Regions from separate parts of the Pseudomonas tohonis genome, predicted to be linked through region 3. Evidence: predicted binding sites of a transcription regulator. Region 3 holds the regulator's gene; each other region holds the start of a gene.
What was found. The regulator FliA, encoded in region 3, starts transcription of late flagellar genes. The targets are predictions, from matches to a motif close to CTAAAGTTTNNNNNNNNNNNGCCGNTAA.
Positions count from the first base shown of each region.

Region 1: HSX14_RS31435 (methyl-accepting chemotaxis protein) is a predicted target of FliA. The motif match lies at 5,781-5,808, and genes of this name have one in related genera.
Region 2: HSX14_RS27570 (methyl-accepting chemotaxis protein) is a predicted target of FliA. The motif match lies at 5,022-5,049, and genes of this name have one in related genera.

Region 1 covers NZ_AP023189.1:4,653,244-4,663,513, forward strand. Annotated here, with positions in the region: gene HSX14_RS21035 (quinoprotein relay system zinc metallohydrolase 1) at 1-693, opposite strand, end outside; gene HSX14_RS21040 (quinoprotein dehydrogenase-associated SoxYZ-like carrier) at 696-1,451, opposite strand; gene HSX14_RS21045 (substrate-binding periplasmic protein) at 1,483-2,361, opposite strand; gene pedF (cytochrome c-550 PedF) at 2,367-2,804, opposite strand; gene exaA (quinoprotein ethanol dehydrogenase) at 3,114-4,985, shown strand; gene HSX14_RS21060 (pentapeptide repeat-containing protein) at 5,042-5,719, shown strand; gene HSX14_RS31435 (methyl-accepting chemotaxis protein) at 5,852-7,168, shown strand; gene HSX14_RS21070 (response regulator) at 7,833-8,468, opposite strand; gene HSX14_RS21075 (HAMP domain-containing sensor histidine kinase) at 8,488-9,738, opposite strand; gene HSX14_RS21080 (ABC transporter substrate-binding protein) at 10,011-10,270, shown strand, end outside.
Region 2 covers NZ_AP023189.1:6,001,338-6,011,607, forward strand. Annotated here, with positions in the region: gene rnr (ribonuclease R) at 1-2,542, opposite strand, end outside; tRNA gene HSX14_RS27560 (tRNA-Leu) at 2,717-2,803, shown strand; tRNA gene HSX14_RS27565 (tRNA-Leu) at 2,917-3,003, shown strand; gene HSX14_RS27570 (methyl-accepting chemotaxis protein) at 3,059-4,993, opposite strand; gene HSX14_RS27575 (adenylosuccinate synthase) at 5,132-6,427, opposite strand; gene HSX14_RS27580 (ATP phosphoribosyltransferase regulatory subunit) at 6,481-7,668, opposite strand; gene HSX14_RS27585 (DUF2065 domain-containing protein) at 7,703-7,888, opposite strand; gene hflC (protease modulator HflC) at 7,994-8,860, opposite strand; gene hflK (FtsH protease activity modulator HflK) at 8,860-10,017, opposite strand; gene hflX (ribosome rescue GTPase HflX) at 10,116-10,270, opposite strand, start outside.
Region 3 covers NZ_AP023189.1:4,334,045-4,344,314, reverse strand. Annotated here, with positions in the region: gene flhF (flagellar biosynthesis GTPase FlhF) at 1-917, shown strand, start outside; gene fleN (flagellar synthesis regulator FleN) at 991-1,824, shown strand; gene fliA (RNA polymerase sigma factor FliA) at 1,821-2,567, shown strand; gene HSX14_RS19620 (chemotaxis response regulator CheY) at 2,652-3,026, shown strand; gene HSX14_RS19615 (protein phosphatase CheZ) at 3,046-3,834, shown strand; gene HSX14_RS19610 (chemotaxis protein CheA) at 3,846-6,122, shown strand; gene HSX14_RS19605 (protein-glutamate methylesterase/protein-glutamine glutaminase) at 6,163-7,278, shown strand; gene HSX14_RS19600 (flagellar motor protein) at 7,295-8,035, shown strand; gene motD (flagellar motor protein MotD) at 8,046-8,933, shown strand; gene HSX14_RS19590 (ParA family protein) at 8,974-9,762, shown strand; gene HSX14_RS19585 (CheW domain-containing protein) at 9,850-10,270, shown strand, end outside.

The DNA of each region.
Region 1 (10,270 bases), 320 kb from region 3:
GCCGGGCACCAGCAGTTTCCAGGGCAGCGCCTGGAGCTGGTCGAGGTCGGCGAGCCAGGTGTCCAGCCCCGGGCTGTTGGGGGTGGTGAGGGCGCGCTGGTAGAACAGAAGGTCGCCGCCGAAGAGCACGCCGGTGCGCTCGTCGAGGATCGCCAGGTCCGCCCCGGTGTGGCCGCGCAGGGCCAGCAGGCGCAGCGGGTGGCCGCCGATGGTAAGGGTACCGGGGGTGACGGCTTCGGTGGGCAGAAGCACCTCGGTGCCGCGCATCCAGTCGCCCACCAGGCGATACATGTTCTCGGCCATGGCATCGCCCTGCTGGCGCAGCAGTTCGGTGGTGCCGGGCAAGGCGGCGATGGGCACGTCGGCGAAGGCCTGGTTGCCCAGCGCGTGGTCCGGGTGGTGGTGGGTGATCAGCACCCGGACCACCGGCTGCGGGGTGACCCGCGCGATGGCCTGGCGCATCGCCTCGCCGTAGCGCCTGGAGGGGCCGCTGTCGATCACCACCACGCCGTCGTCGGTGACGATGAAGGCGGTGTTGACCACGTTGCCGCCGTTGCCCGCCGCGAAGTTGTCGGTGCTGCCTTCCAGCAGCCAGGTGCCTTCGGCGATCTGCCGGGGTTGCAGGTGGTAGTCCAGCTCCGCGCGGGACAGCAGCGGCAGCACGACGAGGAAAACCAGCACGAGCAGGCGCATGCCTAGAGCCCTCCTTCGAATTCGTTGCCGTTGTTGTCGCGCAGCCACAGGCGCGCGCCTTCGTGGCCCTTCAGGTCCAGGCTGATGGTGGGGTTCTCGGCCACGGCCGGGAACAGCTCCAGGGTGGCCAGGGGCTTGCCGGCGGCGTCGCGCAGTTCGGCCTGGTTGAGGAAGAACTCGGGGATGCCGCCCACCAGGCCGTTGTCCATCGGGTGGTCGACGCGCAGGCGCAGGCGTTCGTCGTCACCCAGGGGGAAGCGCGCGGCGTGGATCTGCCCCAGGCGATCCTCCCAGCCGGGTTGCGCGCGCACCACGCTGGGCGCGGTGCAGCCGCCGCCGGCGGCATCGATCCAGGCCGAGCCGATGTGCCACACCCCGTCCTCGGTCAGCGCCGCCGCGCGGATCGGCGTGGCCTGCTCGATGCGGATGCGGATCGCCACCACCGGCAGCACGGCATCGCCGGGGCGGAAGTCGAACACCCGGGGAATGGGGTTGAGCTCGGCCCAGGCCATGACCCGCGTCACCTTGCCCGGTAGCGCCCGGGCGTCGACCTGGATCGGCACCTGACGGGCGTCCTCGGCGAAGGGCGGCGCAAGCAGCGCTACGCGGTCGTCGAAGACATAGGGCGCGCCACCGAGGATGCGCTGGTGGTGGAATTCCCACATCACCGAGGGCATCGGGTCCTTGCCCGGGTCGGGCGCGGCGAGGGCCTGGGCCCCCAGGCACAGCCCCAGCAGCAGCGTGTTCAGGTGGCGCATGGCGGTTCTCCCTGGCAGGCCGGGGCCCGCCTCATTGCACGTCCTGGTAGAGGCCGGGCAGCTCGTAGGTCAGCCCGTAGCGGGCGTAGAGGGCGGCCAGCCGGCCATCGCGGACCATCGCCTCCACCTCCATGTCCAGCGCGTTGGAAAGCTGGCGGTTGGACTCGTGCACCGCCATGCCGATGTCCCACAGGGGCTGGCCGAGGTTGGGGTAGGTGTTGTCGGAGGACTTCAGCGCCGGGTCGGCGGCCTCGTGCAGCAGCCACTGCAGCTCGCCGCGCAGGGCCATCACCGCATCCACCTCGGCGCCCTGCAGGGCGGCGAAGGCGGCGGCCGGGCTCGGGTAGTGGCGGGTGTTGGCGCTGAGCTGGCCGTTGAACACCGAGGTCAGGTAGAAGGACGGCACGCTCTCCAGCTCGACCCCGATGGGGTGCAGGCGGAACACGCCGATGCTGTCCACCACCGGCAGGCGCCGGGTGTCGTGCACCAGGTGCCAGCGCTCGCGCTGGTAGGGGGCGAAGATCACCACCTGCTCGTTGACCAGCTCGCCCACGTCGTTGCGCCGCGCCGTGTAGTCGCGGTCGTAGGGCACGCGCAGCATCACGTCCGCGAGCAATTTGGGGCGCAGGTAGTGGCCCTTCCAGATGTAGTTGCGCAGGTCGTCGTCGAGCTTCTCGCCGGGGATCACCCAGATCAGCTCGGCCTTGAGCCCCAGCGCTTCGGCCAGGGCATTGGCCAGGTCGACGTCGACGCCGCGCGCCTGGCCGTCCTGCTGGAAGCTGTAGGGCGGGAAGTTCTCGTAGACCGCGACCTTGAGCACCCCGGAGGCGACGATGTCGTCATAGGGGCGTACCTGCGCCTGCGCCAGCGGCAGGCACAGCAACCAGCACAGCAGGGCGAGCAGGCGCATGGCGATCACTCTTCGACGTGGACGCTTTCCAGGTAGGAGCGGATGGCCCAGAGCGCTTCCTGGCTGAGGAAGTCGGCCATCTTCGGCATGTACACCGCGCCGTCGCGCACCGCGCCGTTGATCACGCGCTCCTTGAACCACTCGTCGCCGTCGGCGCTGATTTCGAGCAGGCGCAGGTCGGGGGCGATGCCGCCGGACTTGGCTTCCAGGCCGTGGCAACGCGCGCAGTTCTGGTTGTAGGCCGAGGCGCCGATCTCCACCGCCAGGGCGTTCTTCTCATAGGGCGCGCGATAGGGGTTGGTATCGCGCCATTCCTTGCCCAGGGGCTCCAGGCCATCGGTATTGACGGCCTGCGGCACGACATCACCATGGGCCAGGGCAAGACCGGTGAGGCTCAGACCGGCAAGGAACATCAGGCCACGCAGGGCGTTGTGCTTATTCATGACTTCCATCCTCTTCGAGATGCTGGGCAAGGCGAACGCTCGGCAGGAGCGTGGTGACGAGGATGGTAAGGAGCGCCCGTGCAGGGCCGAATGCTGCTTTGGTGGCCGCGCCCTACTCCCTTGGTAGCAAGCCGGGCGGAGGTGTATCGAGGCGCTTTGGCAGCGGTTCCAAGTCATGCCCGCACTGGGAAGTTTTCCCGGCAAGCGCGGGAGTTTTTCCGTATCCCGCAGGCGGTGGCGCTTCCAGTATTCGAAGCGCCAGGACGCCAGGTGGCGCACTGGTCCACAACGACCACGGGAACCGCACACATGACAACAAGATCGCACCCCCAACCTGCCAGCCCGCTCAGCCTCGCCATCAAGGGCCTCCTGCTCGCCGGCGGCCTCGCCGCCAGCGCCGGCGCCTTCGCCGCCAACGTGACCTGGGAAGACATCGCCAACGACCATGTCTCGGTCAAGGACGTGCTGCAGTACGGCATGGGCACCAACGCCCAGCGCTGGAGCCCCCTGGCCCAGGTCAACGACCAGAACGTGTTCAAGCTGGTACCGGCCTGGTCCTACTCCTTCGGCGACGAGAAGCAGCGTGGCCAGGAATCCCAGGCGATCGTGCGCGACGGGGTGATCTACGTCACCGCGTCCTATTCCCGCGTGTTCGCCCTCGAAGCCAAGACCGGCAAGCGCCTGTGGGTCTACAACCACCGCCTGCCCGACGACATCCGCCCCTGCTGCGACGTGGTCAACCGGGGCGCCGCCATCTACGGCGACAAGATCTTCTTCGGCACCCTGGACGGCCGCCTGGTGGCGCTGAACAAGGACACCGGCAAGGTGGTGTGGAACAAGAAGTTCGGCGATCACACCGCCGGCTACACCATGACCGGCGCCCCAACCCTCATCAAGGACCAGAAGACCGGCAAGACCCTGCTGATCCACGGCAGCTCAGGCGACGAATTCGGCGTGGTCGGCCAGCTGTTCGCCCGCGACCCGGACACCGGCGAGGAAGTCTGGATGCGCCCCTTCGTCGAGGGCCACATGGGCCGCCTCAACGGCAAGGACAGCACCCCCACGGGCGATGTGAAGGCGCCCTCCTGGCCGGACGACAAGAACTCCCCCACCGGCAAGGTGGAAGCCTGGAGCCACGGCGGCGGCGCCCCCTGGCAGAGCGCCAGCTTCGACGCCGAGACCAACACCATCATCGTCGGCGCGGGCAACCCCGGCCCCTGGAACACCTGGGCACGCACCGCCAAGGGCGGTAACCCGCACGACTACGACAGCCTCTACACCTCCGGCCAGGTGGGCGTGGACCCGAGCACCGGCGAGGTGAAGTGGTTCTACCAGCACACCCCGAACGATGCCTGGGACTTCTCCGGCAACAACGAACTGGTGCTGTTCGACTACAAGGGCAAGGACGGCAAGACGGTGAAGGCCACCGCCCACGCCGACCGCAACGGCTTCTTCTATGTGGTCGACCGCACCAACGGCAAGCTGCAGAACGCCTTCCCCTTCGTCGACAACATCACCTGGGCCAGCCACATCGACCTGAAGACCGGCCGCCCGGTGGAGAACGAAGGCCAGCGCCCGCCGCTGCCCGAGCCGGGCCAGAAACACGGCAAGGCGGTGGAGGTCTCCCCGCCCTTCCTCGGCGGCAAGAACTGGAACCCCATGGCCTACAGCCAGGACACCGGCCTGTTCTACGTACCGGCCAACAACTGGAAGGAGGACTACTGGACCGAGGAGGTGAACTACAAGAAGGGCTCCGCCTACCTGGGGATGGGCTTCCGCATCAAGCGCATGTACGACGACCACGTCGGCAGCCTGCGCGCCATGGACCCGACCACCGGCAAGGTGGTGTGGGAGCACAACGAGCACCTGCCGCTGTGGGCCGGCGTGCTCGCCACCAAGGGCAACCTGGTGTTCACCGGCACCGGCGACGGTTTCTTCAAGGCCTTCGACGCGAAAACCGGCAAGGAGCTGTGGAAGTTCCAGACCGGCAGCGGCATCGTCTCCCCGCCCATCACCTGGGAGCAGGACGGCGAGCAGTACATCGGCGTGACCGTCGGCTACGGCGGCGCCGTGCCGCTGTGGGGCGGCGACATGGCCGAGCTGACCAAGCCGGTGGCCCAGGGCGGCTCGTTCTGGGTGTTCAAGCTGCCGAGCTGGGACAACAAGACCGCCAGCCGCTGACCCTCCCTGGCGCGCCTACGGGCGCGCCGACTCCCCGCCACGCACCAGGAGCCGCCATGAACTACCTGCCCATGTTCCTCCCCCTGCTGATGCTGGTCGTCGGGCTCGCCTGGGCCCAGGCCCCCGCCCCGCAAGCCGAAGCCGCCCCGGACGCCGTCAAGGTGATCGACGGCTGCCGCCTGGAGCCGGAGAGCCAGTGTCCCGGCGCCGACCTGCGCAATGCCGACCTGCGCAACCTCGACCTGCACAGGATCAACCTCGCCGGGGCCGACCTCTCCGGCGCCGACCTGCGCCACGCCAACCTCGACCTGGCCAACCTGGAGAAGGCCCAGCTGGTGGGCACCAACCTGACCCGCGCCAGCCTGCAGCAGAGCAACCTGCGCCTGGCCGACCTCAGCAACGCACGCCTCGTGGCGGTACAGGGCTGGGGGCTGTTCGGCCAGGGCGCGCAGTTCAAGGGCGCCGACCTGACCGCCGCCTACCTGGAATTCGCCCGCCTCTCCGGCGCCAGGCTGCACGATGCCAACCTCAGCGCCGCCGACCTGGAAATGACCTGGCTCAGCCGCGCCGACCTCAAGGGCGCCCACCTCAACGACGCCAACCTGCAGGAAGCCAAGCTGGGCGACGCCAACCTGGAGAACGCCGACCTCAGCGGCGCCCGCCGCCACTACGCGTCGTTCCAGGGGGTGAACATGGAAGGCTGCCGGGAATGCCCCGTCGACTGGGAAAAATGATGACCAAGCGGAGCGCGTCTACACTTTTCAAGCCGCGCCCCGTCGAATTTCTCGCCAGCCCCTTAAGAAAGTACCGGCAGGGCCGATGCGCTGACCAAGCAGTTCCATACTCTCAGCCAACGGGTTCCGACCATGTTCAACACGCGCTTGAAAAAGGAGCTGGAGCACCTTCGGGAGGAAAACGCCCGGGCCCAGCAGATCAAGGAATCCATCTTCCAGGAAATGCTGGTGATGGAGATCGACCTCCAGGGTCGCATCCTGTCCGTCAACGATAACTTCCTCGATGTGCTGCAGTACCGCCCTGAGAATGTCATCGGCCGCACGCTCGAAGAGCTCATCCCACAGACCTTCCACCGCGACCCCAACTACCAGAAGATGCGCCAGGGCCTGGCCAACGGCGAGCACTTCAACGGCGCGTACCGGCTGCTCCGGGGCGACGGCCGCGAGGCCTGGCTGCGCTGCATCTGGCAACCGATCCGGGACGGGCGCGGGCAGATCCAGAGCATCGTGGTCTGCGCCAACGACCTGACCCGGACCATCGAGACCGCCAAGGAGCACGAGGGCCTCATCAACGCCCTGCTGCGCTCCACCGCCGTCATCGAGTTCAACCTCAAGGGCGAGGTGCTCAACGCCAACCACCGCTTCCTCGACGCCATGGGCTACCGCCTGGAGCAGATCAAGGGCAAGCACCACAGCGTCTTCTGCGAGCCGGAGGAGTCCAGCTCCCCCGCGTACCGGGAGTTCTGGGCCAAGCTGCTGCGCGGCGAGTTCGTCGTCGGCCGCTTCAAGCGCATCGACGCCCACGGCCGCGAAGTCTGGCTGGAGGCCTCCTACAACCCGGTGCACGACACCAACGACCAGCTCTACAAGGTGGTGAAGTTCGCCACCGTGATCACCGACCAGGTGAACCAGGAGCAGGCCGTCGCCGAGGCGGCGAACATCGCCTACAGCACCTCCCAGCAGACCGACGCCACCGCGCAGAAGGGCGCCTCGGTGGTCAGCCAGACGGTCAACGTCATGCGCCTGATCACCAACCAGGTGCAGGAAGCGGCCGAAGGCATCGAGGCGCTGGACAAGCAGTCGCAACTGATCAGCTCGATCATCAAGACCATCAGCGGCATCGCCTCGCAGACCAACCTGCTGGCCCTCAACGCCGCCATCGAGGCGGCCCGCGCGGGCGAGCAGGGCCGCGGCTTCGCCGTGGTCGCCGACGAAGTGCGCCAGCTCGCCGGGCGCACCAGCCAGGCGGCCGAGGAAATCGTCGAGGTCGTGCAGCAGAACCAGAGCCTGGCCCAGGCCGCGGTGGACAGCATGTCCAGCAGCCGCCAGCACGCCGAGGAGGGCCTCAACCTGGCCAACGAGGCGGGCTCGGTGATCGTCGAGATCCAGGACGGCGCCCAGCGCGTGGTCAGCGCCGTGGGGCAGTTCGCGAGTCAATTGAAGGGGTGAACCCGATGGCGATTAGACATTCACGTTCTTAGAACGTGGCTTTGCTTTCGACTCCTGGAAGGAGCGCACGATCAGACCTCGGCGCATACGGCCGGCGCTCACTCCGGACGTAGGGTGTGCTGCGCGCACCTCGGGCTCGCCGGAAGCACCCTGCGGCACGCGCCATCCGTAGGACGTGGTTCCCCACCTCCATATGGGATGGCTCTGTCTGCGTTAAGTGTTGCTGGAAAGTTTTTGGCCAAGCCGATTGCCGAGTTTTGCTGATGGTTTCTGTTTCGCCCCCCCGGGCGAGTCACTTTTCTCAATCGCCAGAAAAGTAACCAAAAGCGCTTGCCCCTCCATACGGGTCTGGCTTCGCCAGACTCCCCTCGCTCCATCATCGTTTCAGCGGCACGGCGTAACGGGCCATCCATGGCCCGGTACGCCTCTCGCGACATCCATGTCGCTCAACCCCTGAAACGACGATTGCGCTCGGCCTCCTGAAAGGGGCGTTTGGCCGCTGCTCCAACCTCCTCGCCAACAGCTTCATCGGTGTGCGCATCACGCTCGGGGCGCAATGGCTTGCGTGGCGTAGAGCGAAGCGAAACCCACGCGGTAGCGACAGGGCAGGCAGAGCCCATGCATTCTCGCCTACACCGGTGAAGCTGCAGGGCGCCCTGCCCCCTCACCCCACCCGCAACACCCCGGTATCGATGGCCAGGTGCACCAGCTCCGCCTGGGAGCTGACCTGCAGCTTGTTCTTCAGCATCGTCAGGTAGTTGGACACCGTCTTGGCGCTGATGCACAGGTGCTCGGCGATGCTGCGCGCGGGCATGCCGCGGGCGAGCATGGTGAAGATCTCCAGCTCGCGCTGGGTCATGCCGGAGAGACGCGGGTCGCCGGCCTGGTGCGCCGGGTGGCAGGCGAGCTGGGTGGCCAGGGGCTGCTCGATGTAGGCGTGCCCGGCGAGGATGCGCCGCACCGCCTCCACCAGCACCTCGGGCGCGGAGTTCTTGGTGATGTAGCCGGCGGCACCGGCGTCCAGCGCCTGGCGTACAAGGGGCAGCTCGTCGTGCATGCTGAAGAACAGCACGCGCAGCTGCGGCAGGCGCTGGCGCAGCCGGCGGGTGGTCTCCAGGCCGCTGATGCCCGGCAGCGAGAGGTCCATCACCACCAGGTTGGGGATGCTGTCCTGCACCAGTTGCAGGGCCTGCTCGCCACTAGCCGCCTCGCTCACCTCCACCTCGGGCAGCAGGCCGCGCAGCAGGCTGGCGTAGCCCTGGCGCACCACGGAATGGTCGTCCACCAGCAGGATCTTCATCGCAGGTTCTCCAGGTTGTTCAGGCTTCGCCCAGGGGAATGCTCAGGCGCACCAGCCAGCCACTGCCGGCACGGGTGCGCAGGCGCAGGTCGCCGCCCAGGCAGCGCGCCCGCTCCAGCATGGAACGCAGGCCGATGCCGGGCCGTGGCGGCTGCACGGCACCACGGCCGTTGTCGCCCACCAGCAGGCGCAGGCGTCGGCCGCGGCGCTCCAGGCGCACGCTCACCGCACTGGCGTCGGCGTGGCGGGCGATGTTGGTCAGGGCTTCCTGCAGCAGGCGGTAGAGATGGGCCTGGTCGGCGGCGGGCAGCACCGGCAGGTCCTCGCCCAGGTGCAAGGTGCAGTCGACGCCCTGGGCGCTGCGCCACTGCTCGGTGAGCAGCGCGACGGCCTCGCCCAGTTGCAGGCGCTCCAGGACCACGGGGTAAAGGTCGCGCACCAGCGCGCGGAAGCTGTCCTGCATGCGCTGGCAGTTGTCCTCCAGGCTGCGCAGGGTGGCACCGGCGCCCGGTGCCTGGCCGGTCATGGAGCGCAACAGCAGCAGTTGCGCGCGGATGCCGGCGAGGTACTGGCCGATGTCGTCGTGCAGGGCGAGGGCCAGGTGCTTGCGCTCGTGCTCCTGCAGCGCCAGCAGGGCGCGGGTCAGTTCGGCGTTGTCGTTGCGCACCTGCTCCAGGGTGCTGGCCATCTCGTTGAAGTGGCCGGCCAGCAGGCGCGCCTCGTGCAGCGAATGCTGGTCAAGGCGTACCGCCAGGCGGCCACGGGCGATCTCGTCGAAGCCGGCGTGCAGCTCGTCCAGCACCCGCAGGCCCCGGCGTACCGCGACGCGGATGGCCAGCAGGCTGAGGCCCAGGGCCAGGCCGAACAGCACCAGCAGCTGGATGAGGGAGTCCTCCACCTCGTCCATCTCGTCCGCCGGGTCGACGCTGATCAGCACGCGCCGGCCATCGTCCAGTTGCAGCGGCTCGCCGTATTGCTCGGCGGGCGGGAACAGCCGCGCACCGAGCCAGGCGTCCAGGCCGCGCGGTTGCGGGGGCGTCTCGCCCTGCCAGTGGATGCGCACATGGCGCAGGCCCCGCGCCAGCGCCGACTCCAGCGCCCTGGGGTCGCGCCGGGCGGCCTCGTGCAGGTACTCGACCACCGCGCGCGCGGCGATCATCTCGCGTTGCACGTCCTGGCTGGCCTGGCGCAGCAGTACACCGGTGCAGACCAGGGTCACCGCGGCGAAGAACAGCACCACCAGCAGGTTGATGCGGCCGAGGGTGCTCATCGCCCGGCGCCCGTCGCAGCCGCCGGTCGCGGGGAGGGGGATGGGCGAAAGCCATCCACGCCGATCAGGCTGAGGATCAGCAGCACGGGCAGCAGCAGGGTCTTGAGCACACGCATGGCCGGGCCTCCCGGTCTCGTTCTTGTGCCTCCATGCTAGGGCCTGGGGCGGGCGGCCGGGTTACTACCTTGGTACTGCCCCGGCGCTACTTTCTGCATATTTCCCAGGGCTCGGGGCGGCCCTAGGCTGGCGCTACAAGAACGGGAGCCCCCGCCATGCGTCACCTTGCGCCCTATGCCCTGACCTACCTGCTGGCCCTGGCCGCCGCCGCGCTGCTGGCCAACCACGCCGTCGCCGCCGAGGCGCGCCAGCCGCTGGAGGTACGCATCGGCTACCTCGGCTACAGCCCCGACCCGGGACCGCTGCTCTCCAACGTCATCCCCGAGCCCCGCGACGCCGGCCTGCGCGGCGCCGAGCTGGCGACCACCGACAACAACAGCACCGGGCGCTTCCTCAAGCAGCGCTACCAGTTGCT
Region 2 (10,270 bases), 1.7 Mb from region 3:
TGAGCAGCGCCTGCTTCAGCGCGCGGCTGCGACTGACGTCGGTATTGCCGAGCATCTCCTCGGCCTGGGCGAGGATCTCCGGCGATACCGGGGGCAGCGCCTGGACCTTGCCGGCCTTGCTGCGGCGCGGCGCCACGGCGACGCCCGGGGCCACCTGCTCGGGCTCGGGGTTGCGCGCGGCCTTCTTCGCCAGCGCAGCAGGCTTGCTGCCCCGGCTGCGGGTCTTCGGCCCCTTGGCGGGCTTGACCTCCGGCGCGGGTGCTGATTTATCGGCGCCCCGTTTCTTGCGGCCGACCGGCGCGCTGAGCGCATTCTCGGCCAGCTCGAAGTCGATCTTGCGCTCGTCCAGGTCGACGCGTGCGATCAGCACTTCGATCGGGTCACCGAGACGGAAGCTGCGGCCAGTGCGCTCGCCGGAAAGGCGATGGTGGATCGGGTCGAAATGGTAGTAGTCGCCCGGCAGCGCGGTGACGTGCACCAGGCCTTCCACATAGATGTCGGTCAGCTCGACGAACAGGCCGAAACCGGTCACCGCGGAGATCACCCCGGGGAAGGTCTCGCCCACGCGCTCGCGCATGTACTCGCACTTCAGCCAGTTGGTGACGTCGCGGGTGGCTTCGTCGGCGCGGCGCTCGGTCATCGAGCACTGCTCGCCCAGCTTCTCCAGGGCGGCCTCGTCGTACGGATAGATGCGCGCCTTGGCCATGGCTGCAGCGCCGGCCCGCTTGACGTGCACGGTCTCGCGCTTGGAGCGGATCACGCTGCGGATGGCACGGTGCACCAGCAAGTCCGGATAGCGACGGATGGGCGACGTGAAGTGGGTGTAGGCGTCGTAGTTGAGGCCGAAGTGCCCCTGGTTGTCGGCGCTGTAAACCGCCTGGCTCAGGGAGCGCAGCATCACGGTCTGGATCAGGTGGTAGTCCGGGCGCCCACGGATGGTTTCCAGCAGGGCCTGGTAGTCGCTGGGGGTCGGTTCGCCCTTGCCGCGATTGAGGGTCAGGCCCAGTTCGCCGAGGAACAGGCGCAGCTTGTCCAGGCGCTCGGCCGGCGGGCCGTCGTGCACTCGGTAGAGCGAGGGGATGTCGTGGTCCTGCATGAAGCGGGCGGTGGCCACGTTCGCGCAGAGCATGCACTCCTCGATCAGCTTGTGGGCGTCGTTGCGCTGGGTCGGACGGATCTCGGAGATCTTGCGGTCGGCACCGAAGACGATGCGCGTTTCCTGGGTCTCGAAATCGATGGCGCCGCGCACCTGACGCGCCGCCAGCAGCACCTTGTAGAGCTTGTAGAGCTGCTGCAGGTGCGGAACCAGTTGTGGAAGCTGCTGGGCGAGCTGCTTGCCTTCGACCGAGTCGGGTGTCTCCAGCAACTGGCTGACCTTGTTGTAGGTCAGGCGCGCATGGGAGTGGATGACCGCCTCGTAGAACTCGTATCCGGTCATCTTGCCTGCGCGCGAGAGGGTCATCTCGCAGACCATGGCGAGGCGATCGACCAGCGGGTTCAGCGAGCAGAGGCCATTGGACAGCACCTCCGGCAGCATCGGGATGACTTTCTCGGGGAAATACACCGAGTTGCCGCGATTGGCCGCCTCCTCATCCAGCGCCGAGCCCACCTTTACATAGTGGGAGACGTCGGCGATGGCGACGAACAGGCGCCAGCCGCCACCCTTGCGGGCCTCGGCGTAGACGGCATCGTCGAAGTCGCGGGCATCTTCGCCGTCGATGGTGACGAGAGGCAGGTGGCGCAGGTCGATGCGCTTCTCCTTGTCCTTCTCGGCCACTTCCGGCTTGAGCTTGGCGGCTTCCTTGATCACGCCTTCGGGCCATTCATGGGGGATGTCGTAGCTGCGCAGGGCGACTTCGATCTCCATGCCGGGCGCCATGTAGTCGCCCAGCACCTCGACCACCTCGCCCTGGGCGACGCGGAAATTGCTCGGCCACTGCTCGATCTTCACCTGCACGAACTGCCCGTGCTTGGCGGCGCCCTGCTTGCCCTGGGGCACCAGGACTTCCTGCTGGATCTTCGGGTTGTCGGCGACCACGCGGGCGATGCCGCTCTCTTCGAAGAAGCGGCCGACCAGTGTCTCGTGGGCGCGCTCGATCACCTCGACCAGGGCGCCTTCGCGGCGGCCACGACGATCGAGGCCGGAGACACGCGCCAGGGCGCGGTCGCCGTCGAACACCAGGCGCATCTGCGCGGGGCTGAGGAACAGGTCGTCGCTGCCGTCATCGGGGATGAGGAAGCCGAAGCCATCGCGATGACCGCTGATGCGACCACGGATCAGGTCGAGCTTGTCGACCGGTGCATAGGTACCACGACGGGTATAGATAAGCTGGCCATCGCGTTCCATGGCGCGCAGGCGCCGACGCAACGCCTCCAGCTGATCCTCGGTGGTCAGACCGAACTCTTCAACCAGCTGCTCGCGGCTGGCCGGGGCGCCGCGCTCATCGAGTCGCTGCAGGATGAGTTCACGGCTGGGGATGGGGTTCTCGTACTTTTCCGCCTCGCGGGCGGCCTCGGGATCGAGGTTTTGCCAATCGGCCATCAGAGGGGATTCACCTTTTCATTCATAGTTATGTTTGCCATCTGTCTATTGAAGCGCGAAATCCGTTCAGCGGTCAGCTTTCATCCAAGAATAATTTTTTCACTGTCAGGGGTTTACAAGCAAAAAGTCGAACCGTATAGTTCGCGCCCACAGCGTTGCTGAGACGTTGTGAGTGCCCAGGTGGCGGAATTGGTAGACGCACTAGGTTCAGGTCCTAGCGGTGGCAACACCGTGGAAGTTCGAGTCTTCTCCTGGGCACCATTATTCAAGAAACCGAGTTCTTTGCTCGTTTTCTCGCTTAGAGGGTAGCAGCACACCCTGTCGACACGGTCGATCAAGTGCAGCAAAAAGTCGATGAGCGATCATCGCAATGTGCCCAGGTGGCGGAATTGGTAGACGCACTAGGTTCAGGTCCTAGCGGTGGCAACACCGTGGAAGTTCGAGTCTTCTCCTGGGCACCACTCTTCAACACAAAGCCGAGCTCTGCTCGGCTTTGTGCTTTCTGGCATCCAGGCATCAGGCCTTGAACTGACCGAGGCTGGACTTCAGCTGCGCAGCCAGACCATCGAGCACGCGCCCGCTGCTGGCGGTGGCCGCCACGGCCTCCGCAGCCAATCGCGCTTCGGCATGGATCACATCGACCCGCCCACGCACGGCATGTGCCCCTTCGGCCTGGTGCTCGGCTGCACGCGCGGCTGCACGAACCGCTTCGTGAACCCCTTCCACCGCCTGCTGCACGCTCTGCTGCAGGCGCTCGCTGTCACGCAGGGCGTCGATGCCTTCGGAGGCACGGGCGCGCGCCTGGGAGATGGCGGCCACCGCCTCCTTCGCACCCTTCTGCAACGCGCCGATATGCGCCTGGATATCGCCGGTGGACTGCTGGGTCTTGCTGGCCAGCGCACGCACCTCGTCCGCCACCACCGCGAAACCGCGACCACTCTCTCCCGCACGCGCCGCCTCGATCGCAGCATTGAGGGCCAGCAGGTTGGTCTGCTCGGCGATGCCATGAATGACCGACAGCACCACCTCGATCTGCTCGCTCTGCCGAGCCAGGCGCTCGATCACCTCGGCACCGTTCTGCACGCGCTCCTCCAGGGTCTCGATCAGGCCACCGACCTTGCGGGCGATGGCGGCGTTGTCCTGGGTCGCCTGGCGAATCTCGCCGACCTGCTGCAGTGCCGTCTGCATGGCCTGGCTCTCGGCCTGGGCCTCGGCGGTCATCTGCGCCAGGGCATCGAGACTGCCGGCCACCTCGTTGCGCTGGCGATCGGCCGCCGCCTCGGCAGCCAGGCTGCGCTCGGACAGCGAGCGGATCTCGCTGCCGGTGCGCACCGCCACATCACCCGCCTCGCGCACGATGGGCTGCAGCTTGTCGATGAAGCGGTTCACCGCCGTGGCCATCTCGCCCAGCTCATCGGTACTGTCCAGGCGCACGCGCCGGGTGAGATCCCCCTCGCCTGCCGCCAGGTCGTTCAGGGCCGCGATCAGCAGGCGCAGGCGGTTGACCACGCGATGGCCGAGCACCACGGCGAGCACCAGCAGCACGCCGAGCCCGACCAGCACCAGGGCCAGACCGATGCGCCAGCGCAGCTCGTGGGCAGCGTCTTCGACGGTCTTCTGGGTGCCGGTGCTCATGCCATTGGCCGCCTCCTGGGCGGACTTGAGCCGCGCGGTCAACACCGCGGTGCTGTCGGTCGCTGCGCCGGACAGGCTCTGCCCCACCAGCTCGCCTCCGCTGGCGATCAGCGCACTGAAGCGGGAGTCCAGGGCCTTCAGCTGATCCTCGATGGTGGCGGTGGACACCCCCAGGCGCACCTTGCCGATCTCCACGCCGTTGGGGCTGATCGAGGCCTCGACCATGTACACGGACGGGTCGCTGGCAGCGGCGTTGAGCACCTTGTCCAGCGCGCGCTCGCCCTGCCCCTTGGCCAGCAGCCCCTTGATCGCGGCGTTCTCGCGATTGAGGTAGCGCGTGAGGTGCTGGCCCTGGGCATCGTCATAGACCACGAAAAGCACATTGGGATTGCGCTGGGCGCGGCGGGCAAATTCGGAAAGCGTCGGGATGTCGTTGTCCCACATGGCGCGCGGCGCGACGGCGGCGAGCAATTGGGCGAGATCGGTGGCGGAGGCCTTGAGGTTCTCCTCCAGCGTGGAGCGCAACTGACCCTGCTCCGCCTTGAGGCGCTCGGAGAGGGACGCACTCAGGCGCTCGCGGGTCTTGCTGGAGAGGCTGGTCAGGCTGCCGGAGACTTCCCGCCCGGCCTGCTCCAGTTCGCCCGACAGGCGGCGGGTGTCATCACCCAGGCGCCGACCGAGGTCCTCGACCAGCGAGTCGACCGTGCCCCGAGTCAGGGCAACAGCCACCACCACCTGCACCAACAGGGAGACGCCGAGGGCGATGAAAACAGGCCGCAACAGGCGGCTTCTGAGCAGGGAAAGAATGGCGGACACGACGATGCTCCTCTACGACCGTTCTTCTTTAACGGCGACTTCAGGGATTTATAGAGCTCCAGCAAGGGCCATGCCGCAATATTTTCTTGCGCCCATGAAAAAGGGCCGCACGAGGCGGCCCTTTTCGAGTCAGGCGACTCAGGCGTACGGGTGGCGCAGGACGATGGTTTCGTTGCGATCCGGCCCGGTGGAGATGATGTCGATGGGCGCACCGACCAGCTCCTCGATGCGCTTGATGTAGGCACGGGCGGCCGCCGGCAGCTCTTCGAGCGACTTCACGCCAACGGTGGACTCGCTCCAGCCCGGCATGTCTTCGTAGACCGGCTGCAGGCCGATGTAGCTGTCGGCGTCGGTCGGCGCATCGACCATCACGTCACCGTTCTGGTCCTTGTAGCCAACGCAGATGCGGATGGTCTCAAGACCGTCGAGCACGTCCAGCTTGGTCAGGCACAGGCCGGAGATGCTGTTGATCTCGATGGCACGACGCAGGATGACGGCATCGAACCAGCCGCAACGACGGGCGCGACCGGTGGTGGAGCCGAACTCGTGGCCGCGCTTGGCCAGGAAGGCACCGGTCTCATCGAACAGCTCGGTGGGGAACGGGCCGGAACCCACGCGGGTGGTGTAGGCCTTGGTGATGCCCAGGATGTAGTCCAGGTAGAGCGGACCGAAGCCGGAACCGGTGGCGGTGCCGCCCGCAGTGGTGCTGGAGCTGGTCACATAGGGATAGGTGCCGTGGTCGATGTCCAGCAGCGAGCCCTGGGCACCTTCGAACATGATGTAGGCGCCCTGCTTGCGCAGCTCGTGGAGTCGGGCGGCGACGTCGGTGATCATCGGCTCCAGCAGGTCGGCGTAGCCCAGGGCCTCGTCGAGGGTCTTCTGGAAATCGACGGCCGGTTCCTTGTAATAGTTCTGCAGGACGAAGTTGTGGTAGTCCAGCAGCTCGCCGAGCTTGGCGGCGAAGCGCTCGCGGTGGAACAGGTCGCCGATACGCAGGCCGCGACGGGCCACCTTGTCCTCATAGGCCGGGCCGATACCGCGGCCGGTGGTGCCGATCTTGGCATCGCCACGGGCCTTCTCGCGCGCCTGGTCGAGGGCGACGTGGTACGGCAGGATCAGGGTGCAGGAGGGGCTGATGCGCAGGCGCTCGCGCACCGGCACGCCCTTCTCCTCGAGCTTGGTGATCTCGCGCATCAGCGCATCCGGCGCGACGACCACGCCGTTGCCGATCATGCACTGCACGTTCTCGCGCAGGATGCCGGACGGGATCAGGTGGAGCACGGTCTTCTCGCCGTCGATCACCAGGGTGTGACCGGCATTGTGGCCGCCCTGGTAGCGCACGACAGCGGCTGCCTGATCGGTCAACAGGTCGACGATCTTGCCTTTGCCCTCATCACCCCACTGGGTGCCCAGGACCACGACATTCTTACCCATAACACTTGTCCTCTTCGGAAGCTCGATGCCGGCAACGGCCGGCGGGAAAACCTTTAGGAAACCAGGGGCGCAACCTGCCAGCGCCCGTCACGCAGGCACAGCTGGCGGTCACAACCCACCTCCTGCGCACTGTCCACATCCTGACCCGGCAATGCCTGGACCACGCGCTGACCTTCGCTGCGCAGACGCTTCACGGCCTGCCAAAGGTAGACGTCATGGACGTCGGGCGCCCAGATTCCGGTCGGGGCCTCATCCAGCTCCATCCGCCCCAGGGTGACCAGGGTCTTCAGGTCGGTGGAGAACCCGGTCGCCGGACGGGCGCGACCGAAATCGGCGCCGATGTCGTCATAGCGACCACCCTGGGCGATGGACTGGCCCTCGCCCGGCACGAAGGCGGCGAAGACCACGCCCGTGTGGTAGTGGTAACCACGCAGCTCGCCCAGGTCAAAATACAGGGGCAGCTCGGGGTAGCGGAGTTCCAGCTCGTCGGCGATGGCGATCAGCTCGTCGAGCGCGACATGCACCTCGTCCGGCGCATCCATCAACACACCCTGGGCAAGCTCCAGGACCTGGCGATCGCCGCAGAGCTCGGCGAGCGCGCGCAGCATGGAAGCCAGCTCGCCGGGCAGGGCCTCGGTCAGCTCGGCCACCTCGTCGACGGCCTTGCGCTGCAGGGCGTCGAACAGCTGCTGCTCCACTTCGCCGGACAACTCGGCGGCACGGGCGAGGCCACGGTAGATACCGACATGCCCGAGGTCCATGTGCACGTCGGGCACATCGGCAAGCTCAAGCATCTCCAGCATCAGGCTGATGACTTCCACGTCGCTGGCCGGGCTGGCGTCGCCATAGAGTTCGGCGCCAAGCTGGATCGGGCTGCGCGAGGTGGAAAGCGCGCGCGGCTTGGCATGCAGGACGCTGCCGGCGTAGCACAGGCGGTTGGGCCCTTCACGGCGCAGGGTATGGGCGTCGATGCGCGCCACCTGCGGCGTGATGTCGGCACGGAAGCCCATCAGGCGGCCGGATTGCGGGTCGGTCACCTTGAAGGTGCGCAGGTCGAGGTCCTGGCCGGCACCGGTCAGCAGGGACTCGAGGTATTCGATGTGCGGGGTGACCACGAAGTCGTAGCCCCAGCGCTGGAACAGGTCCAGCACCTGGCGGCGGGCTGCTTCGATGCGCGCCGCTTCGGGCGGCAGTACTTCTTCGATTCCATCTGGCAGCAGCCAGCGATCTACCGTTGCCATTACGCCATTCCCCTCTCAGCCGGGCGGCAAGCCTTCAGTGAAGCAGATACAGGAGGCCGGTCCCCAGCAACATGCTGGCGAGGCCCATGAGGCGAAGCTGGCGGTCCTTCAACCCTGCCAGCCCGTGCACCGCGGCGCGCCAACGGCGCGGATAGAGGAAGGGCAGGATGCCTTCCAGCACCAGCACGAAACAGAAAGCTATGCCGATTTCCTGCCACATGATTCTCGCGGACGCAAAAAAGCCGGGATTTCCCGGCTGACGCATGATACCACGTTTTCCCGGTGGGTCACCCCGACGGACAGGACCGTCCGCCGGGGAAAACCATCACTTGGCCTTGTTGAGGAACTGGAAGAACTCGCTGCTCGGGTCCAGAACCATCACGTCGCCCTTGCTCGAGAAGCTCTCGCGGTAGGCCTTGAGGCTGCGGTAGAAGGCGTAGAACTCCTGGTCCTGGCCATAGGCCTTGGAGTAGATGGCGGCCGCCTGGGCATCGCCATCACCACGGGCCTCTTCCGCCTCGCGATAGGCCTCGGCCAACAGCACGCGGCGCTGACGATCGGCGTCGGCACGAATGCCTTCGGCCAGCTCGCTACCCTTGGCGCGGTGCTCGCGGGCCTCGCGCTCACGCTCGGTGCTCATACGCTCGAACACACTGCGGTTCACTTCCTTGGGCAGGTCGATGGCCTTGACGCGGACGTCCAGCACCTCGATACCCAGCTCCTTGCTGGCCATGGTGTTCAGCGAGCGGGTGATATCGGCCATGAGACCGTCACGCTCACCGGATACCACTTCATGCAGGGTGCGCTTGCCGAACTGGTCACGCAGGCCCGCTTCCAGGCGACGCGACAGGCGCTCGTCGGCAATCTGCTTGAGGCCGGAAGTCGCGGTATAGAAGCGCTCGGCATCAGCCACACGCCATTTGGCGTAAGCGTCCACCATCACCGCTTTCTTTTCCTGGGTGAGGAAGCGCTGGGTCGGCGAATCCAGGGTCAGCAGGCGGGCGTCGAACTTGCGCACCTGGTTGACGTACGGAATCTTCACGTGGAGGCCCGGCTTGACGTCGGCCTCGACGATGCGGCCGAACTGCAGCAGCACCGCGCGCTCGGTCTGCGCCACTATGTAGAAGCTGCTCCAGGCCACCAGGGCGAGGACGACGGCTCCGATCAGGGCGATCAGTGATTTGTTACCCATCAGCGACTCTCCCTAGAACGCAGATCGCGCTGCTGCAGATCGGTGGTGACACGCGAACCGAGATCGGCCGCACCGCTCGCGGCGGCGCCAGGCACGGCACCACTGCTACCGCCACGGTTGTCGATCATCTTGTCCAGCGGCAGGTAGAGCAGGTTGTTCTGCCCCTTGTCGCCGGTCAGCAGCACCTTGCTGGTGTTGCTGAAGACTTCCTGCATGGTGTCCAGGTACAGGCGCTGGCGAGTGACCTCGGGGGCCTTGCGATACTCGGCGACCAGCTTGGTGAAACGATCCGCCTCACCCTTGGCGCGGGAGATCACTTCGTCGCGATAACCGTTGGCGTCCTCGATGATGCGCTGCGCCTGGCCACGCGCCTCGGGAATCACGCCGTTGGCGTAGGCCTCGGCCTGGTTCTTGGCACGCTGCTCGTCCTCGCGGGCGCGGATAACGTCGTCGAACGCTTCCTGCACTTCGCGCGGCGCGGCGGCGCTCTGCACGTTCACCTGGGTCACGGTGATGCCGGTGCCGTAGGTATCGAGGAAACGCTGCAGGCGCTCCTTGATCTCGCTGGCCATCAGCTCACGCCCCTCGGTCAGGACCTGGTCCATCTCGGTGGAGCCGACCACGTGGCGCAGGGCGCTTTCAGTGGCGTGCTGCAGGCTCACCTCGGGCTGGTCGACCTTGAGCACGAAGTCCTGCAGGTTGGTGATCTTGTACTGGACGGTGAGCGGCACCTCGACGATGTTCTCGTCCTCGGTGAGCATCTGACCCTGCTTGCTGTATGCACGCTCGCGGGTGACGTTTTCCTGGTACTTGCGATCGATGGGCGGGAAATAGATGTTCAGGCCCGGGCCGACGGTTTCGTAGTACTTGCCGAAGCGCAGCACCACGGCCTGCTCCTGCTCATCGACCACGTAGACGGCGCTGTAGAGCCAGACCATGGCGAGCAGGAAGAGGGCAATGCCGATCAGGCCGAAGCCGCCGCCCTTGCCACCGCCATCGCCACCACCACGTTTCTTGCCGCCGAACAGCCCATTGAGACTGTCCTGCAGTTTGCGGAAGGCTTCGTCCAGATCCGGCGGCCCCTTGCGATCGCCACCACGGCGTCCACCCCAGGGGTCCTGATTGTTCGAGTTGCCACCCGGCTCATTCCAAGCCATAGCGCTCTCCATACTGATAAAGCAAAGACGCACCCACGGCACGCCCGCCAATGCTACCGAAAGCCCGCCACCCGCGGCAAAAAGCGCACCTGCGGGCTTTATTGCAAAGTGTGTTGCTCCAGGAACTCCTGCGGCTTCCAGCCTTCACGGCTGACCAGACGGTTGAGCTCCACACGCGGCAATCTGACGGCAAGGAGGAACTCCCCGGCCTCGTCATGCTTCTCGCTCTGCACGGCACCGAGGGCGAAGAACT
Region 3 (10,270 bases):
TCGAGCTCAACGGCCTGCGTGAGCTGATCGAAGTACAACTCGGCTCCATCGCCTGGGGCCAGATGCAGAGCCGCCGCCCGCAGCAGGCCGGCCTCTGGCGTCGCCTGCAGCGCATGGGCCTGTCCGCCGAACTGTCGCGGGCGCTGATGGAGCGCGTCGCCTCGGTCAAGGACCCGCGCCAGGCCTGGCGCATGGTGCTCGCCCACCTGGCCCACGCCATCCGCACCCCGCAGCAGGAGCCGCTGGAGGAGGGCGGGGTGATCGCCCTGGTCGGCCCCGCCGGCATGGGCAAGACCACCACCCTGGCCAAGCTGGCTGCGCGCTACGTGCTCAAGTACGGCGCCCAGCAGATCGCCCTGGTGAGCATGGACAGCTATCGCATCGGCGCCCAGGAGCAACTCAAGACCCTCGGCCGCATCCTCAACGTCTCCGTGACCCACGTCGACCCGGGCCAGTCCCTGACCCAGGCCCTGGCACCCCTGGCGCGCAAGCGCGTGGTGCTGATCGATACGGCGGGCCTGCCGGCAGCCGATCCTGCGCTTAAAATGCAGTTGGAAACGTTGGCCAGCAGAGGGGTCAAAGCCAGGAATTATCTGGTGCTGGCTGCAACCAGTCAGAGCCAAGTGCTAAAGGCGGCCTACCATAGTTACAAGCGCTGCGGTCTTTCCGGCTGCATCCTGACCAAGCTCGACGAAGCGGCGAGCCTGGGAGAGGTTTTAGGACTGGCTATCGGCCAGCATCTCCCGGTAGCCTATCTCGCTGATGGGCCTAGGATTCCGGATGACCTGCAGGTGCCCCGCAGCCACCAGCTGGTGAGTCGTGCGGTCAGCCTGCAGACCCCGGAAGACCCCAGCGAAGAAGCCATGGCCGACCTCTTCGCCGGCCTGTACCAGAATCCGGCCCGCCGAGTCGGTTAGAACCCCCAGCCACTCCGGATGAGTGGCACGAGCCCGCCAAGTGGCCCAGTCGACGTGAGACAAGGTGTGATAAATGGGTAGTTTGCATCCCGTACAGGTGATTGCTGTGACCGGCGGCAAGGGTGGCGTCGGCAAGACCAATGTGTCGGTGAACCTCTCGCTGGCCCTCGCCGATCTCGGTCGCCGGGTGATGCTGCTGGACGCCGACCTCGGCCTGGCCAACGTCGACGTGCTGCTCGGCCTCACCGCCAAGCGCACCCTCGCCGACGTGATCGCCGGCGAGTGCGACCTGCGTGACGTGCTGCTGCAAGGGCCGGGGGGCGTACGCATCGTGCCGGCCGCTTCCGGCACCCAGAGCATGGTGCAGCTCTCGCCCATGCAGCACGCCGGCCTGATCCAGGCCTTCAGCGAGATCAGCGACAACCTCGATGTGCTGGTGATCGACACCGCCGCCGGTATCGGTGATGCGGTGGTCAGCTTCGTGCGTGCGGCACAGGAAGTGATAGTGGTCGTCTGTGACGAACCCACTTCCATCACCGACGCCTATGCTTTGATCAAGCTCCTCAAACGCGACTACGGCATGAGCCGTTTCCGCGTATTGGCCAACATGGCACACAGTCCACAGGAGGGTCGCAACCTCTTTGCTAAGCTGACAAAAGTGACTGATCGCTTCCTGGATGTGGCCTTGCAGTACGTCGGTGCGGTGCCCTATGACGAATCCGTACGCAAGGCCGTGCAGAAGCAGCGCGCGGTTTACGAAGCCTTCCCGCGCTCGAAGTGCGCCCTGGCGTTCAAGGCGATTGCCCAGAAGGTGGATAGCTGGCCCCTGCCGGCTAACCCACGCGGTCATCTGGAGTTCTTCGTCGAGCGCCTGGTGCAGCAACCGATCGCGGATTCGGCCATATGACACCCGCTAGTGGACTTCGTATGTACAACAAGGCACAGGCTAGGGATTCCCAGCACCAGTTGATCGAGCGCTACGCGCCGCTGGTCAAACGTATCGCCTACCACCTGCTGGGCCGCCTGCCGGCCAACGTGCAGGTGGAGGACCTGATGCAGGCCGGCATGATCGGCCTGCTCGAAGCCTCGAAGAAATACGATTCCAGCAAGGGCGCCAGTTTCGAGACCTACGCCGGCATCCGCATCCGCGGTGCCATGCTCGACGAAGTGAGGAAGGGGGACTGGGCACCACGTTCGGTCCACCGCAACACCCGGATGGTGAGCGATGCCATCCGGAAAATTGAGGCGAGAACCGGGCGAGACGCTAAAGATCAGGAAGTTGCGGCCGAACTTGGATTGAGTCTCGAAGATTACTACGGCATCCTGAGCGACACTTTGGGCAGTCGCCTGTTCAGCTTCGACGACCTGTTGCAGGACGGTGAGCATGGCGCGACGCACGAAGATACCGGAGTCACCCATCTCGAACCTTCGAATGATCTGGAAGACGAGCGCTTCCAGGCGGCGCTGGCTGACGCCATCGCCAATCTGCCGGAACGAGAGCGCCTGGTACTGGCGCTGTATTACGACGAAGAGCTGAATTTGAAGGAAATCGGCGAAGTGCTGGGGGTCAGTGAATCGCGTGTGAGCCAGTTGCACAGCCAATGTGCCGCGCGTTTGCGGTCGCGGCTGGGCGAATGGCGAGCACACTGATCGGCACGCCGGTTTTTCGATTGATCGACGCCCCCGTTATTCGGGGGCGTTTAGGACTGTACGGAGGTCGATTTGGACAAGAACATGAAAATCCTCATCGTGGACGATTTCTCGACGATGAGACGCATCATCAAGAACCTCCTGCGTGACTTGGGTTTCACCAATACCGCAGAGGCCGATGATGGCACCACCGCTCTACCCATGCTGCACAGTGGCAATTTCGATTTCCTGGTCACCGACTGGAACATGCCCGGCATGACCGGGATCGATCTGTTGCGCGCCGTGCGTGCCGACGAGCGCCTCAAGCACCTGCCGGTGCTGATGGTGACGGCCGAGGCCAAGCGTGACCAGATCATCGAAGCGGCCCAGGCCGGTGTGAATGGCTATGTGGTCAAGCCTTTCACCGCCCAGGTGCTCAAAGAGAAGATCGAGAAGATCTTCGAACGGGTCAACGGCTGATGCCAGTCGCGAGGACGCCATGGACCAGAAAGATTCCCAATCGGGAGACCTAGAGTCGACCCTGAAAAACCATGCGCGCGAGCTGGTCGAGACCCTTGAAAAAGGCAATTTCGGCGATGCCGTGCAACTCATCCACGAACTCAACAAGGTCCGTGACCGTGGGCTCTACCAGGAAGTCGGCAAGCTGACGCGCGAGCTGCACACCGCGATCGTCAACTTCCAGATCGACCCGCACCTGCCCCACGCCACCGAGGTCTCGCAGATCGCCGATGCCACCGATCGTCTCTCCTACGTGGTGAAGATGACGGAGAAGGCTGCCAACCGGACCATGGACCTGGTGGAGGAGAGCGCGCCGCTGCTCAACGGGCTGGGCGACGAAGCCCAGAGCCTGGGTGAGGAGTGGGGCCGTTTCATGCGTCGGGAAATTGGCGCGGATGCGTTCCGCGACCTGGCCAAGCGTATCGAGACCTTCCTTGCTCGCAGTCAACGCGACACCGAGCAGCTTTCGTCCAGAATGAACGACATCCTTCTCGCTCAGGACTACCAGGACCTGACCGGCCAGGTGATCAAGCGCGTTACCCAGTTGGTCACCGAAGTCGAGAGCAACCTGGTGAAACTGGTACTGATGGCCAGCGACGTCGATCGTTTCGCCGGCATCCAGCACGACCGTGCGGAGCTCGTGGCTGAAAAAGAAAAACAAAAAGAGCCTTCCAGGGGTGAAGGTCCGCAGATCAATGCCGATAAGCGTGATGATGTCGTGTCCGGTCAGGTCGATGTCGATGATCTGTTATCCAGCCTTGGATTCTAGGGAGCAACCGAATGAGCTTCGACGCCGATGAAGAAATCCTCCAGGACTTCCTGGTTGAGGCCGGCGAAATATTGGAGCAATTGTCCGAACAGCTGGTCGAGCTCGAGAGCCGTCCGGACGATATGGATCTGCTCAATGCCATTTTCCGCGGCTTCCACACGGTCAAGGGCGGTGCCGGTTTCCTCCAGCTGAATGCGCTGGTGGAGTGCTGCCACATCGCCGAGAACGTGTTCGACATCTTGCGCAAGGGCGAACGCCGCGTGACGGCGGAGCTCATGGACGTGGTCCTGCAGGCGCTGGACACGGTCAACGAGATGTTCAGCCAGGTGCGTGAGCGTGCCGAGCCGACGCCGGCCACTCCCGAGCTGCTCGCCGCCCTGGCGCGGCTGGCCGAGCCGGGTGGCGACGACGAGGAAGCGCCCGCCGCCGAGCCGGAGTACGAGCCCGAGCCTGAACCGGTCGCCGAGGCCGCTCCCGCCGCATCCGGCGACATCACCGACAGCGAGTTCGAGCAACTGCTGAACGTGCTCGACGCGCCTGCTGCCGAAAGCCCTGCATCTCCCGCGGCGGTCGCTGCCGGCAGCGACGAGATCAGCGACGACGAATTCGAAGCCTTGCTCGACCAGTTGCATGGCAAGGGCAAGTTCGTTGCCGAGCCGACCGAGGCCGCCGCACCGGCGAAGCCGGCCGCAGCCGCCCCCGCGCCTGCCGCACCGGTTGCCGGTGGGGGCGACGAGATCAGTGACGACGAGTTCGAAGCGCTGCTCGACCAGTTGCACGGCAAGGGCAAGTTCGCCGCGACGGAAGCCGCCGCACCGGCTGCCGCCGCGCCCGCCCCGCAGGCGGCTGCACCCGGCGCCGGCGACAACATCACCGACGACGAATTCGAAGCGCTGCTCGACCAGTTGCACGGCAAGGGCAAGTTCGTTGCCGAGGCTGCCGAGGTCGCGCCCGCCAAACCCGCGGCACCGGCCAAGCCCGCTGCCGCACCGGCCGCCAAGCCTGCTGCCGCCGCGAAGCCTGCGGCTCCGAAGGCCGCCGAGCCGCCCAAGCCTGCTGCCAAGCCCGCTGCGGCGCCTGCACCGGCGGCGGCCGACAAGGCCGCGTCTCCCGCCAGCGAAGCCGAGACCACGGTGCGCGTGGACACCGCGCGCCTGGACGAGATCATGAACATGGTCGGCGAGCTGGTGCTGGTGCGTAACCGCCTGGTGCGCCTCGGCCTGAACAGCGGCGACGAGTCCATGGCCAAGGCCGTGTCCAACCTCGACGTGGTCACCGCCGACCTGCAGACCGCCGTCATGAAGACGCGCATGCAGCCGATCAAGAAGGTCTTCGGCCGCTTCCCGCGCCTGGTCCGCGACCTGGCGCGCAACCTGAAGAAAGAGATCAACCTCGAGCTGGTGGGCGAGGAAACCGACCTCGACAAGAACCTGGTCGAAGCCCTGGCCGACCCGCTGGTCCACCTGGTGCGCAACGCCGTCGACCACGGCGTCGAGACGCCCGAGGAGCGCGAGGCCGCCGGCAAGCCGCGCACTGGCCGTGTGGTGCTCTCCGCCGAGCAGGAAGGCGACCACATCCTCCTGATGATCACCGACGACGGCAAGGGCATGGATGCCAACATCCTCCGCGCCAAGGCGGTGGAGAAGGGGTTGCTGGACAAGGACGCCGCCGACCGCCTTACCGATCTGGAGTGCTACAACCTGATCTTCGCCCCGGGCTTCTCGACCAAGACCGAGATCTCCGATGTCTCCGGCCGTGGTGTCGGCATGGACGTGGTGAAGACCAAGATTTCCCAGCTCAACGGCACGGTCAACGTGTTCTCGCAGAAGGGGCAGGGCTCGAAGATCGTCATCAAGGTGCCGCTGACCCTGGCGATCATGCCGACCCTGATGGTGATGCTGGCCAACCAGGCCTTCGCCTTCCCGCTGGTCAACGTCAACGAGATATTCCACCTCGACCTGTCGCGCACCAATGTGGTGGACGGCCAGGAAGTGGTGATAGTCCGCGACAAGGCACTGCCGCTGTTCTACCTCAAGCGCTGGCTGGTTCGCGATGCCGCCCACGAGGAACAGGGCGAAGGCCATGTGGTGATCCTCTCCGTGGGCACCCAGCGCATCGGCTTCGTGGTGGACCAGCTGGTCGGCCAGGAAGAGGTGGTGATCAAGCCCCTGGGCAAGATGCTCCAGGGCACGCCCGGCATGTCCGGCGCGACCATCACCGGTGATGGGCGCATCGCCCTGATTCTCGACGTGCCGAGCATGCTCAAGCGCTACGCGCGCCGCGGTTGATCGATTAGGCGGCCCGTCGGGCCGCCTGTTAGGAGTGTTTATGGCAGTCAAGGTTCTGGTGGTTGATGACTCCGGGTTCTTCCGTCGTCGCGTTTCGGAGATTCTGTCCGCCGACCCCAATATCCAGGTGATCGGTACCGCCACCAATGGCCGCGAGGCCATCGACCAGGCGCTGGCGCTCAAGCCGGACGTGATCACCATGGACTACGAGATGCCGATGATGGATGGCATCACTGCAGTGCGGCACATCATGCAGCGCTGCCCGACCCCCGTGCTGATGTTCTCCTCCCTGACCCACGAAGGCGCCCGGGTGACCCTGGACGCCCTGGACGCGGGTGCGGTGGATTTTCTGCCGAAGAACTTCGAGGACATCTCGCGCAACCCCGACAAGGTCAAGCAGTTGCTTTGCGAGAAGGTCCACAGCATCGCACGCAGCAACCGTCGCTACAGCAGCTACAGCCCGGCTCCGGCGGCCCCGACGCCGTCGCCGAGCCACGCCGCGCCCGCTCCGGCACCCTCGCGTCCCAGTGCCGGCGCTGCGCCTGCACCGGCCTCAAGCGCTGGCGGCTCCTCCAGCCCGAGCCCCAAGCGCAAGTCCTACAAGCTGGTGGCCATCGGTACCTCGACTGGCGGCCCGGTGGCCCTGCAGCGGGTGCTGACCCAGCTGCCCGGCAACTTTCCGGCGCCCATCGTCCTGATCCAGCACATGCCGGCCGCCTTCACCAAAGCCTTCGCCGAGCGCCTCGACAAGCTCTGCCGGATATCCGTCAAGGAGGCCGAGGACGGTGACGTGCTGCGCCCCGGCCTGGCGCTGCTGGCGCCCGGTGGCAAGCAGATGATGGTGGACGCGCGCGGCACCGTGCGCATCCTCCCCGGCGATGAACGCCTGAACTACAAACCCTGCGTGGACATCACCTTCGGTTCCGCGGCCAAGGCCTATAACGACAAGGTCCTGGCGGTGGTATTGACCGGCATGGGCGCCGATGGCCGTGAGGGCGCGCGCCTGCTCAAGCAGGGCGGCAGCCAGGTGTGGGCGCAGGATGAGGCCAGCTGCGTGATCTACGGCATGCCCATGGCCATCGTGAAGGCCAACCTGGCCGATGCCGTTTACGGGCTCGACGATATCGGCAGGCACATCGCCGAGGCGTGCCTGTAATGGAGAGCACGCTTCAATGGATGTACTGAGTCTCGTCGGGGTCATTCTCGCGCTCGTCGCGATCATCGGTGGCAACTACCTGGAAGGTGGGCACGCCGGGGCCTTGCTCAACGGCCCTGCGGCGCTGATCGTCATCGGCGGTACCCTCGGCGCGGCGTTCCTGCAGACCCCCATGAGCGTGTTCAAGCGCTCCCTGGTCGTCATCCGCTGGATCATCTTCCCGCCGCAGATCGACCTCGCCGGCGGCATCAACCGCGTGGTCGGCTGGAGCATGGCGGCGCGCAAGGAAGGCCTCCTGGGGCTCGAGCCCATCGCCGATTCCGAGCCCGACGCCTATGCCCGCAAGGGCCTCCAGCTGCTGGTGGACGGCGCCGAGCCGGAGGCCATCCGCAGCATCCTCGAAGTGGACCTCTACACCCAGGAAGCCCGCGACTTCCAGGCCGCCAAGGTGTTCGAGAGCATGGGCGGCTACGCTCCGACCATCGGCATCATCGGCGCGGTGATGGGCCTGATCCACGTGATGGGCAACCTGGCCGATCCCAGCCAGCTGGGCGGCGGTATCGCGGTGGCCTTCGTCGCCACCATCTACGGCGTCGGCTTCGCCAACCTGCTGCTGCTGCCCATCGGCAACAAGCTCAAGTCCATTGCCATGCGCCAGTCGCGCTACCGGGAAATGCTGCTCGAAGGCATCCTTTCCATCGGCGAGGGCGAGAACCCGCGCTCCATCGAGTTGAAGCTGCAAGGCTTCATGGACTGATGGAGGCGACATGGCCCGCAGACGTCATCAGGAAGAACACGAGAATCACGAGCGTTGGCTGGTCTCCTACGCCGACTTCATCACCCTGCTGTTCGCCTTCTTCGTGGTGATGTATTCCATCTCCTCGATCAACGAAGGCAAGTACAAGATCCTCTCGGAGAGCCTGACCGGGGTCTTCAACCAGCCGGACCGTTCCATCAAGCCGATACCCGTGGGCGAGGAGCGCCCGCGCACCACCGAGTCCGACAAATCCATGACCCAGGACTCCGGCAGCAGCGACGGCGACGCCAGTGATCCGCTGCGGGAAATCACCCGCAACATCAGCGATGCGTTCGGCGACCTGATCAAGGACGAACAGATGACGGTTCGCGGCAACGAGCTGTGGGTGGAGATCGAGTTGAACTCCAGCCTGCTGTTCCCCAGCGGCGACGCCATTCCGGCCAACGAAGCCTTCACCATCATCGAAAAGGTCGCGAAGATCCTCGCCCCCTACGAAAACCCGGTGCACGTGGAAGGTTTCACCGATAACCTGCCGATCAGCACGACGAACTATCCTTCCAACTGGGAGCTGTCTACGGCGCGGGCCGCGAGCATCGTGCGGATGTTGTCGATGGACGGTGTGAACCCGGCGCGGCTGGCGGCGGTCGGCTATGGCGAGTTCCAGCCGGTAGCCGACAACGCGACGGCGGAAGGGCGCGGGCGTAACCGGCGCGTGGTGTTGGTGATCTCCCGCAATCTGGACGTGCGTCGCGCGGTGAGCGGCGTCGGCAGTGCCAATGCGAAACCTGATGGCGCCTTGCAGCGTGCTGGCACGCAACCTGCACCGTCGCCAGCAGCGAGCCCCTCTGCAGAGGGGGGCGTCAATTCCCCGTCGCCGGCCCCCGCAGGCGGACAATGATTCTCGGCAAGGCGGCGTTTCTGCCGGGAGGATGAAGAAGATGAGAGTTTGGGCGGTAGCCAATCAAAAGGGTGGTGTAGGCAAGACCACCTCGTCGATCGCACTGGCGGGCCTGCTGGCCGACGCCGGCAAGCGCGTGGTCGTGGTCGACCTCGACCCCCACGGTTCGATGACCAGTTACTTCGGGCATGACCCGGATACCCTGGAGCACAGCTGCTTCGACCTGTTCCTGCACCAGGGCAACGTGCCGGATGGCCTGCCGCGCCAGTTGCTGCTGCAGACCAGCCACGAGCGCATTTCTCTGCTGCCTTCCAGTACCGCGCTGGCGACCCTGGAGCGCCAGTCTCCGGGGCAGAACGGCCTGGGCCTGGTGGTCGCCAAGAGCCTGGCGCAGCTGTGGCAGGAGTTCGACCACGCCATCATCGACAGCCCGCCGCTGCTGGGCGTGCTGATGGTCAACGCCCTGGCTGCCAGCCAGCAACTGGTGATCCCGGTGCAGACCGAGTTCCTCGCGGTGAAGGGCCTGGAGCGCATGGTCAGCACGCTGGCCATGATCAACCGCTCGCGCAAGCAGGCGCTGCCGTACACCATCGTCCCGACCCTGTTCGACCGCCGCACCCAGGCCTCCCTGAATACCCTGCGGGTGCTGCGCAACTCCTATCCCGAGCACCTGTGGCCGGCCTATATCCCGGTGGACACCCGCCTGCGCGATGCCAGCCGCGCCGGGGTCACGCCTTCGCAGTACGATTCCAACAGCCGTGGGGTGATCGCCTACCGTGCGCTGCTCAAGCATCTGCTCAGCCAGCAACTGGCCGCCCAGGTAGCCTGAAATGAGCGTCTATGCTGAATTGCATCCCTCAAGTCGCGCGGCCTTGCTGCCGATAGACTCTGGAGTCCACTCCTGCAGGTCCCATCAATGAGCCGTACCGTCGCCACCGCCACAAGGCCGCAGCTGGCCTTGCAGTCCTACCTCGATTCCCTGTTGCAGGAAGCGACGATCGAACTCGCCGACAGCATCACCCTGGACGAGTTCGAGGCAGCGGTGCTGGAAGAGCAGGTCCGCGATGCCCGCCTGATGACCGCCAAGCCGGTGATCGCGGCCGTGCCATCGCCTGCGCCCGTGGCGGCTCCTTCGGTGGTCGCCGCTGCGGTCGCGGCGCCGGCACCCGTTGCCAGGCCGGTGATCGAGGCCGCGCCGTTGCGTACGCTGGTCGCCGCGCCAACCGAGCTGCGTACCGAGGCCGTGCCCGCCGCCCCCGTGGCGCCGGCCGCTCCCGTCGCTCCCGTCGCCCGCCCCAGCCTGGTCGAGCCGGTCGCCGAGCTCAAGGCTGTCAACG